One region of the Ornithinibacillus salinisoli genome, then DNA from elsewhere that is predicted to be linked to it. Evidence: riboswitches for the same ligand, from Rfam matches in the RefSeq annotation. Region 1 holds a riboswitch; the other holds the start of a gene.
What was found. Region 1 has a riboswitch for cyclic di-GMP ahead of ACFSTA_RS19230 (methyl-accepting chemotaxis protein). Riboswitches for the same ligand answer to the same signal wherever they lie in the genome.
Positions count from the first base shown of each region.

Region 1 (5,522 bases):
ATATTTGGATCATCTGGTAATTCAAAAAAACGGCTCACATTACTAATCCCATGTTTTCTTTTTAATTCAGGAGATGCTGCCAAAACAATGCTTCCTGAACGATTGGGGTCGCCTACAACAGCTACCATTGCTTTCATGGGATCTAAGCCTAATTTGACAGCTTCTACACTTGCGTAGAAGGAGCGCATATCAATACAAAGAACATCGTTGTGCGGATAAGAAGAATAATCCATTTACTCACCACCATAAACAAGAACGTTTGTTCCTATTATATGCTAGGAGAATTAAAATTATCAATGGAAATATATGTTTGCTTTTTAAATGTAAATAAATATTAGCCAGGATAGAGGAAGTTATTTCTAAAAGTATGATATCTTTTATATAGATAAAATATGATAATAAAAAGGAGGAGAACGATGGTTAGGATTTTTGAAATCATATTAGGAATTATTTTTTTAGGAGCAGGATTAAACGGTTATATCGTTTTATTTGGATATGAAGCAGTGCTACCTACAAGCCCAGAAGCGATGGATTTTCTTGGAACGGGGTACTTATTAGCGATTGAGAAAACAACCGAAATAATTTGTGGAAGCTTATTACTAATACGAAGATATGTTCCTCTTTCCTTAATCGTATTAGCTGGAATAATCGTAAATATTTTTGCGTTCCACCTATTTGTCGATCATGCTTTACTTCCCGTAGCAATACTACTAGTAATTTTAGAATGTATCTTATTATGGCATTATCGAGTAAATTTCATGAGCTTATTAGAGAAAAATCCAATCATTAAAAAGGACAAAAGTGCATAGGGCAAGTAAACATAAACTTCAAAAAAAATGATACGATGAATAAAACCAATAAAGATAGGATGACATTATGAGAAAACCAACAAATAAAACAGTGATGCATAGTTATCCAGGAATGGTTGCCATTATTACGGTAACCTACCAGGGGAGACATAATATTATGGCTGCAGGATGGCATTCGTACATTTCATATAACCCACCAATCTATGGCGTAGCGATAGGGAGAGAACGCTATACACATGAGTTAGTTAATGATGCAAGCTGTTTTGCAGTTAATTTTTTGCCATATGAGAAAGCAAAATTTATTCAGCAAGTAGGCGTTTTTAGTGGTGATAATCAAGATAAATTTGCTCATGGAAACATGCAGTTTGAAAAAGGGATTCGCATCAATGCTCCAATTCTTACAGATGCTTATGTAGCATATGAATGTAAAACAATGGATGTAAATTCATATGGTGATCATGACTGGTTCGTTGGTGAAATTGTTCAATGTTATCGAGATGACGATAAGTTTCTAGAGAATGGATTGCCGAATTTCGATAAGTTGGAAATACCTTTATACTTAGGAAGATCAAAATATGCAAAACTCGATCAAACGAGTCATGTTGAAACATATAAAATCGATAAAGATGATTACGGAGTAGAATGACCACTGAATCCCTTCATATATATGAAGTAATGGAGAAGAATATATAAAGGGGGCAGTATAAAATAAGAGGTCCAATCGCTAAGCCACATTTGATTACCAAAAGCTTAAATCCCGAAAATCAAGAGACTCCAATTGTTTTTATGAAGGAAGATATCGTAAGTAATAAATTATTTTATAGGAGAAATCATTTTTCTTATCCTGCGTTTCAGCCATCTTTTTTTATGTAAAGGTCGAAGGTCATGTTCAATCACCTATTATATTTTCATTACCGGATATATTAGCGATGCCAGCAAAAAAATTAGAAATCGTTTTAGAATGTGCAGGTAATAAAAGAAAATATTTTTGGCCAGATGTATATGGAGAACAGTGGGGGAAAGGTGCAATGAGTCAAGGTGTGTGGAAGGGCGTATCATTACAAACATTGTTTACATATACAGGAATTATAAATACTGCTAAAGAAGTGGTTTTTCAAGGTTTTGATTATGGAAAAAGAACGGATTCCAATGAAAAACATCATTTTTCAAGGAGTTTATCTGTACAACAGGCACTTCATCCAGATACAATCTTAGCATATCAGTATAATGAAAAAGCGCTCACCCTTGAACATGGTTTTCCTTTGAGGTTAATTGTACCAAGTATGTATGCGATGGCATCTGTAAAATGGGTGAATAAAATAGAGGTTATAGATCATAATTTTAATGGTTCTTTTCAAAAGGACGATTATGTATATTAGCCAAAAAAAGATAGTAATATTGGTGCTAAACCAGTTACAACGATGAATGTGAATTCAACGATACAGAACCCTTTACATATGGATGTTTTGAACGAAGGTAAACAAGAAATTTCAGGAATTGCTTGGACCGGTGAAGGTATAATCAAAAAGGTAGAAATTAGCTTCGATAATGGAAGCACATGGTTACCGTGTCAATTAATGACCACTCCTCATAAATATAGATGGGTAAAATGGAGGTACGAATGGAGTCAAGTTAAAAAAGGGGAGTATACAATCCTTTCCAGAGCAACAGATACCAAAGGAAGAGTTCAGCCATTTGAGCCAATGTGGAACCGTAAAGGATATGGATATAATGCCAGATCGTGTTAAAGTGAAAATTGTAGTAAGGTAAATCAGGCTCGGAGGTATCTTCGAGCCTGTTTGCATGTACAAAAGTAATTATGAAAAATATTCCTATCATATTCTGCAGAATTTAACTCAAGCTAATACGTGAAAGGGGAGATTATTTGATGTATCAACAATTGCGAAATATCATGACATCAAATGTTTTTACAATAAGTGAATCACAATCTGTTCAAGAAGCTGCTGCTTTAATGAGTGCACACAATATTGGATCAATACCAGTTGTAAATAATAATGGGCAAATGGTTGGTATTGTAACAGACCGTGACATTACACTTCGTGCTACTGCACAAGGTGAAGCAGCCCAAACACCTGTTTCACAAGTAATGACAGCACAACAAATAGTACAAGCAACACCAGATATGAATGCGGAGGAAGCGGCGCAATTAATGGCACAACAACAAATTCGTCGTTTGCCGGTTGTCGAAAACGGACAGGTTGTTGGTATGGTTGCATTAGGAGACCTTGCAGTAGATCATCAATTAGATCAATCTGCTGAACAAGCACTTTCAAGTATTTCAACCCCTTCAGCACCACAAAAGTAAACGAAATGCTAATGGATTATAGAAAAGGGCGCCTGCGCATCCTTTTCTATGTCCTTTATTTTTAGGGGAAATTGTATTGAAAAAAGATTTACTTGCATTATTTTTGCAAAAATATTGTTTTTTATAGACTCATAGATTACTATTATTATATTACATAATATAATGTGTGTTTCTAGAAGAAAAAGGCAAACTGCTTGAAAGAGTAGGACGCAAAGTCAAGGGTCTAAAGTGAGTCGATTAGATGTCGATTTACTACGATAGCCTGACTACCAATTTCCTATTTTTAATAAATTGGCTATTCAAACAGGAGAATAGTCAATTTTCTTGTGTCAGAAATCATCTAATAAATTTTTACGGAGGATCATAATATGGTTAAAAAATTCAAAATAAGTAAGCCTAGTTTCAGGAATATTAGTATTGGGTGGAAATATGGTATAACGCTAGTCATTGTGTTGTTATTATTTGGAGGCTCTTCTGGGGCTGTCATGAAATTAGTAAGTGATATGGGCAACGATATTGATACGATAGAACATAGAAGTAATATAGCGATGGATATCTCAGAGATGGGATCACTCATCAGATCAAAAGGAATACGTATTGTTACATATTTTCAAGATCAGGATCCTACACTAGTCGAAGAATTCGAGGAGCGACAGGAACAATTTAATACATTAGCAACATCGGTTAGTTTAATGGAAAAAACCGAGGAGCAAAAGCAATTATTTGATGACATTATTTCGAATGATCAAGAAATTAACCGTATTTTTAAAAACTACATTGTTTCTGCTATTGACAATGGCAATACTAGTTCGGCTGAAGCTTTTGTTGGTCAAGCAAATATTTTAAGAACGCAGACAATAAAAATGCTAGATGAATTAGTTGCTACAGTTGATGAAGATCGTCACCATGCCATTTCTAATGCGAAACAAAATCAAGAATCTACTTTTATAAGTCAGTTAGTATTTTTAATTAGTTCTATTATTATAGGGGCCTTACTTATTGTTATTATCAGTCGAATGGTTACGAAGAATCTACGTAAAGTGGTTGAAGTTAGTAATAAAATAGCTGAAGGTGATTTAACAGTACAAAGAATTGATTATGATGGAAAGGATGAAATTGGTCAGTTGGCATCATCTATAAATAAAATGAGTGCTAGCTTACAAAATCTCTTACAAGAGGTTTCTACCGTATCCGAATCGGTTAATAGTCAGAGTGAAGAACTCACACAATCAGCAAATGAAGTAAAGGAAGGATCTGAACAGGTTGCATCTACTATGCAGGAATTAGCAGCTGGGTCAGAAACTCAAGCAAATAGTGCAAGTGATTTATCATCGGTGATGAATACATTTTCTGTCAAGGTTCAGGATGCAAATAAAAATGGAGTCTTAATTGAACAATCAAGCAGACAAGTACAGGAATTATCTACAAAAGGTAGTCAATTAATGACAACATCAACGGAACAAATGACTCGAATTGATCAAATCGTTCAGGATGCTGTTGATAAGGTACAGGGATTAGATACACATTCACAACAAATAACAAATCTGGTTTCGGTTATTAGGGATATTGCAGATCAGACAAATTTACTAGCGTTAAATGCAGCTATTGAAGCAGCAAGAGCTGGTGAACATGGAAAAGGATTTGCTGTTGTTGCTAATGAAGTAAGAAAACTAGCAGAGCAAGTGGCTGTGTCGGTAACAGATATAACAGGGATTGTGAAAAATATTCAACAGGAATCTAGTGCTGTAACGGAATCACTCCAAGGAGGATATAAGGAAGTCAAAGAAGGTACGTTACAAATTACGGCAACTAGTGAAACGTTTAGGGAAATACGTGGAGCGATTGATAAAATGGTTTTAAGTGTTGAAACAGTTACAGGAAACTTAACAGATATTGAAACACAAACGATGGAAATGAATACTTCTATCGAAGAAATTGCATCTATATCAGAGGAATCTGCTGCGGGAGTAGAACAGACTTCAGCGTCTTCACAACAAACAAGTAGTTCGATGGAAGAAATGGCTAGAAGTTCTGAAGATCTAGCGAAATTAGCAGAAGAATTAAATAAACTAGTACAAAAGTTTAAATTATAAGAAGAAACTAAGAGGCTGAGACAGACGTGTTTTAGACAAAGAAAAATCCGAACTGATTCAAAATTCTGATATGCTCCCCTTAAGGTAGACAGATTTTAAAAAAAATCTGTTCACCTTAGGGGGAATTTTTATGTCTAATCGAGCTTGTTCTATTGAACTTAAACTGGAGGTAATCCAGGCTTATAAAGATAAAGTCTATTCACTGAAAGAATTATGTGCTAAATATCAAATTCATTTTACATCTGTTTATGAATGGGTGGAGAAGTTTGAGAAAGCAGGGAAAAGTGGTTTAGA
Region 1 is NZ_JBHUMI010000043.1:66-5,587, reverse strand. Features, by position in the region: gene ACFSTA_RS19260 (DNA polymerase IV) at 1-233, opposite strand, end outside; gene ACFSTA_RS19255 (hypothetical protein) at 417-809, shown strand; gene ACFSTA_RS19250 (flavin reductase family protein) at 877-1,455, shown strand; gene ACFSTA_RS19245 (molybdopterin-dependent oxidoreductase) at 1,667-2,188, shown strand; gene ACFSTA_RS19240 (hypothetical protein) at 2,231-2,557, shown strand; gene ACFSTA_RS19235 (CBS domain-containing protein) at 2,698-3,135, shown strand; cyclic di-GMP riboswitch class I at 3,310-3,409, shown strand; gene ACFSTA_RS19230 (methyl-accepting chemotaxis protein) at 3,504-5,228, shown strand; partial or broken gene ACFSTA_RS19225 (helix-turn-helix domain-containing protein) at 5,359-5,522, shown strand, end outside.

Region 2 (5,522 bases), on a different contig from region 1:
ACTATATGGCCCAAGAATTGAGAAATATGATTAGTAAAATAGGTGAGACGTCTACTACGGTTTTACAGTCTTCAGACCTTGTAAAAAATGTAACGGATCAATCGAAAGAAACATCTGTCCATATAAGTGATAATATCAAGCAAATGACAAGTGGTATTCAAACACAAGAAGCTGCTATTATGGAGTCTTCCAATGCAATTGAACAGATGGCAAGTGAAATTGAGGGAGTTGCAAGCTCGTCACAAGATATTACGGTAGTTTCGAAGGATATGGCATCTGTTTCTCATGATGGTTTATCCGCTATCCAAAATGTGATATCTCAAATGGATACCATTAACAAAACAGTGGAACAATCAAGTAAAGTAGTAACCTCTTTACAAGACCGTTCGAATGAAATTAGTAGTATTCTAGAAGTTATTACAGGCATTTCGGAGCAGACCAACTTACTTGCCTTAAACGCAGCAATTGAGGCAGCGCGAGCAGGTGAACATGGACAAGGGTTTGCTGTTGTTGCACAGGAAGTTAGAAAATTAGCAGAGGAATCCAGTGAGTCAACGGAAAAAATCTCCAAAATTATCGAAGAAATTCAAATGGAAACAAGTAATGCTGTTTCTGCTATGGAGATCGGAACAAATGAAGCACAAAAAGGAACGGAATACGCACATACCACGGGAGAGTTATTCGAGAAAATTAAAGCATTTACAGAACAAGTTACGAATAAAATTGAGGATATTTCTGCTGCTTCTCAAGAAATTTCTGCTGGTACCGAAGAAGCATCTTCGTCAGTTAAGGAATTAACGGTTGTTGCAAGTAATAATTCTGAATTCGCATTAGAAATAGAAGCGAGTACATCTGAACAAGTTGAATCCGTTAACCAATTATCAGATGCTGCTGAAGAATTGAACCACCTTGCGCAAGAATTACAATCCATGATTACAAAATTCAAAGCATAATTAGACGGGACGAAGGGTCAGTCCCCTCGGGACGGAGGGACAGACCCCTCGACCCAGAATGAGGAGAGGAAAGGTAAACGTATTATTCGTTTACCTTTCCTCTCATTTTGTGTCTATTTACGCACCATTTTCATTAAATGGGGATGGTTCGAAATCAATTTCAATGTCATATTCTTCTAAGAACTGTATATAATTCTCTGTGGATATCGTTTGTAATTTTGAAAAGTCTTCGTCGTCTTCTCCTAACGCTCTAAACCTATCTAATGTAAGGACGGTTTCACCATCTCCAGAAAGTGCTACAAAACTGGATCTTTGGAAATCATCGCTATCCGTATCATCAAGGTACTCATCTTTATATGTGGAATCAAAATAGGTAATATCAGCCGTATCAGGTCCTAGCCATGTATTTGTATCCACATTAAATATAACCTGTCCATATTCCCTTATTTCATCGATCACATATCCATTAGGTCGGACAAAATTCATTTCAAAACCATGTCCTAACTGGATCTCTTCTTCGGTGTCTCTATCATATATATAACTGTCAACATAATTATAATGTTTTCCACCAGTTACTCCACGATATCGATACATAATGTACTTTCCGTCTGGAGAAATTCTGCCTTCAACAGTTGTCGCTTCATCATCATCCGGAACCGATTGAAATGGAACGGGTTCTGAGTCGCTAGTTGTATCGTATACATAGGAATTCCAATTTTCATCATTAGCTCCATAGATGAAGAAAACTTCACCATTATGGTCAAAATTAAAGCCTAATATTGTTGGCATATCTTCTATTTCAATAAAAGGCTCTTCTCCGTCTTCTGTTAATTCATAAATCGTTCCATCTTCACTGTACTCTACTGTAAATAAAACTCTACCGTCATTCAGTACTTTTAAGTTTCTATCACTATCGGTAGAATGTGTAATAGTGTTTTCTGTAATATCATACACAACGGAAACTCTAGTTTCGTTTTCATCCTTACAAGAGCCTGTAAAATAGATTGTATCTGATTCTTTCATAGAGAAGATACAATCTGTAAAACTATCTATAGATGAAGCATCAATCATATCGCCGTTGTAATAAAAATATGGTGTCCTCTCTTCATCCTCGCCTGTATCATCTTCTAGATTAAAAAATACTACACTTCCATCATAATTAATGGAAATATTATCTCGAGAAATATCCTCCTCTTCCTGAAGAGAATGAATTTCAGTGACTATTGGTTCACCCACCTCCGAATTGGAATCATTTTCTTCCGTGTTCGAATCCGATTCACCTTCGTTAGTACCTGAATCTGAGTTTCCTTGTACAGGTTCTGTAGTATCATCATCTGAACTACAACCTATTAAAAGTAATCCGGAGAATAAAATAACCATAATCAGTTTGAAATATTTTTGCACTACTATCTCCTCCCATCAAGTAATAAAATTAGCAATCATTACCAATGAAGTCAACGATCTACCATATTTTTTCTGAAAAACAGTACTAAAGACATTGTGTGTTTTATAGGTTAGTTAAATTTATAGGTGTTTTATCCTATTCGTTTTCACTCGGTAAATAAGATTTTTTTCAGTATTTTTACAAGGGTGTACAATCCATACAATTTTCTTAAAAAAATTTACCCAATCCCCCCAAATTTTGAACCATACTCACGTATAGATAAGTGAATGGAGAGAAAGGCAAAATCATTGAAAAATGATGACGCAAAGCTATAGGGACTAAGGAGCATTTCTATGTCAGCCAGCTGCCGTCGAAACAATGCAATGACCCTCTCTTTTTACTAGATTCATAAGGAAGTGGATGGAGGTGACAGATTGAAAAACAGGACAAGCTTAACTCTATTTTTCTGTATATTTTTACTTCTACTATTAGGGGCGTGTCAAAAAGATGAAAATAAAACGGCACAACTAGATGAAGGAAATGATATGGAAGAACAGCAAGAGGAACAAAACTATCTTTATCAAGATGAAATGGTTAAGGTTGTCGATACAGCAGGCTGGAAAAAGGAGCAAGAAAATACCGATGATCGTGATAATAATATTGTATTTAAAAATGGAAAAGTGAAAGTTATTTTAACGTCTGTTTCCAACGAACGTTCGCTAGATGAGATCAAAAGGGAATTAAAGGCGTCATTCGGTAACAGTGAGGCAATCGAGGAAACAGAGCAGTATCTTTCCTTAAAAACGAATCGAAAAGATAGTGTTCGAACAGATATCTATTTAAATAATGGTACGAAACAAACTGGAATTATTATTTTTATGACCCCTCTTAAAGATTATGAAACGAATCAAGCAATCATAGAAGAGTTTAAACAAAACATACAATTCTTTTAATATGGAAAAGGTGGTATTACAATGAAAAAAATTATGTCTACAGGTATTTTTAGTATCGTTTTATTATTTACAGGAAATGTTTATGCCGAGGAAAATGAAGTAGTAGTTGATCCTGATTCAGATCTCTATGATACCTCACGATTAATAGAGGACGTAGAATATGAATTAACGGAAGAAAATAGTGAAAAGGCACTTCTTCAAGATGAATTTGCAGAAGATCGCTTAAATGAAGCGGAATTATCTCTTGAGGAAGATAATGAAGAAAAAGTAGAAGAGTTACTAGAGGATTATGAAGAGCATATGGAACAGCTGGAAGAAGATATGGAAGAAGCAAAAGAGTCAGGTGAAGATACAACGGAAGTGGAAGAAACAATAGTGGAAAATAGTCAAAAACGTTCCGAAAACCTAAAAGCCCTTCTAGAACGTGAAGATATACCAGAAGTTGCGAAGGCCGGTATTGCAAAAGCATTAGAAAATCAACAAAAGGCTGAGCTTAGACATTTAGCAGCTCTTCAGAAAGCAGAAGAAGCACAATCTACTGAAGAAGAAAAAGAAGTAGAAATTACCGAAACGGAAGAAGTGGAACAAGAAAAGGCACAAGAGAAAGCAGAGCAAAAGGCAGAGAAATTAGAAGAAAAGGCTGAAAAAGCTCAAGCAAAGGCTGAGAAAAAACAAGAAATGGCGCAAGAAAAAGCAGAAAAAAAGGCAAAGAAAGCTGAAGAAAAGGCAAAAAAAGCTCAAGCGAAAGCTGAGAAAAAACTAGAGAAAGCGCAAGAAAAAGCAGAAAAAGAACAAGAGAAAGCACGAGAAAAAGCAGAAAAAGCCAAAGAGAAAGCAAAAGAAGATGAAGATGAAGAAGAAGATAATGAAGATGATGAAGATGAAGAAGATGAAGATGATGATGAAGAGTAAAAATAAGAAGTAAAGCTGCGGAAAAAGCTAACCAGAGGAAAGTTCAAATTGGTGAACCGGCTTCGGAAGAAAATAAATAACACCAGCTAATGGTAAGAAACAAGAGGAAGGTTCGGAGAGATCTGAGCATGGAGAACAAAATACGGGTGGAGAGCACACATCAGTTGGTCACAAAGAAATGACTTCAATTACACCATAGTTACTACAATTATAATGAAATGGAATGCAATAGTACCCACTTTTTCCAATAAAAGGGGGTACTATTCTTCGTTAAATAGGTTTACCCTCAGGTAGATAGTAGAGTACGATTATTAATAAGAGTTCTACAAGGAGGGCAACATGGAAACTTCAATTCTAAAAGAGACCTTAGTAGAAGTTAGACAAGGCAACGAATTTGCTAGAGAACGATTGATTCGACACTATCGGCCATATATCTTAAATACTGTTGGTCATATTTGTAAACGATATGTGAACTGGAGTAGTGATGAAACTAGCATAGGTCTTATTGCATTTAATCGTGCAATAGACACATACGAGAGTGAAAAAGGGCGCACCTTTTTAAATTATGTATATTTATTAATTCAACGAGATTTAATTGACTACTTTCGAAAAGAAAAGAGACATGTGCATCGTATATCAGATAATGATGGGTTAGAACATGATCATGCTGAAATTATAGCATCATTAAATTCGTACCAAAAAACAAACCAAACTTCAGCACTCGTGGACGAAATATTAGAGCTTGATGAAAAGTTAGGTAAGTTTAACATTGCCTTTGAGGAGTTAGAGAGTCATAGCCCGAAACATCAAAAAACGCGAATCAAAGTTATGGAAATGGCCACTGAATTTATGAAACACCGAGATTTAATTGATGATTTAATAGATAAAAATGTTTTTCCTGTATCTGCGTTTACTAAAAGAACAGGGTACAGATCGAAATCAATTGAGCGATACCGAAAGTACCTGATTACCATTATTATGATTAAGCTACATTCGGATTGGAAACATCTTGCAACGTTTGTTCAAGTCGGGCCAGGGGGTGTAAGAATATGAAAAAACATACAATTGAAGGCATCGTGACCAAAGTGACGGAGACGGAATATGTTCTTCTTTGCAAAGATGGTACATTCAAAAACATACTGCGAACTGAAGATGACATGCCAATGATAGGTGAAAGAAGGACGTATTCTACCAAAGTGAATACTATTCCCATCAAGCTTGTATCTACAATAGGAATGGTGGCGATTTTGTTTATTGCTTTTTTATCTAATAGTATGATTCAAGATCAATCTGAGACACACTATATTGCAGCCATTGATA
Region 2 is NZ_JBHUMI010000046.1:36,528-42,049, forward strand. Features, by position in the region: gene ACFSTA_RS20525 (methyl-accepting chemotaxis protein) at 1-953, shown strand, start outside; gene ACFSTA_RS20530 (hypothetical protein) at 1,071-2,357, opposite strand; cyclic di-GMP riboswitch class I at 2,626-2,709, shown strand; gene ACFSTA_RS20535 (hypothetical protein) at 2,772-3,290, shown strand; partial or broken gene ACFSTA_RS20540 (DUF5667 domain-containing protein) at 3,324-3,656, shown strand; gene ACFSTA_RS20545 (sigma factor) at 4,542-5,255, shown strand; gene ACFSTA_RS20550 (anti-sigma-I factor RsgI family protein) at 5,252-5,522, shown strand, end outside.
Region 2: another riboswitch for cyclic di-GMP. It lies ahead of ACFSTA_RS20535 (hypothetical protein); the one in region 1 lies ahead of ACFSTA_RS19230 (methyl-accepting chemotaxis protein).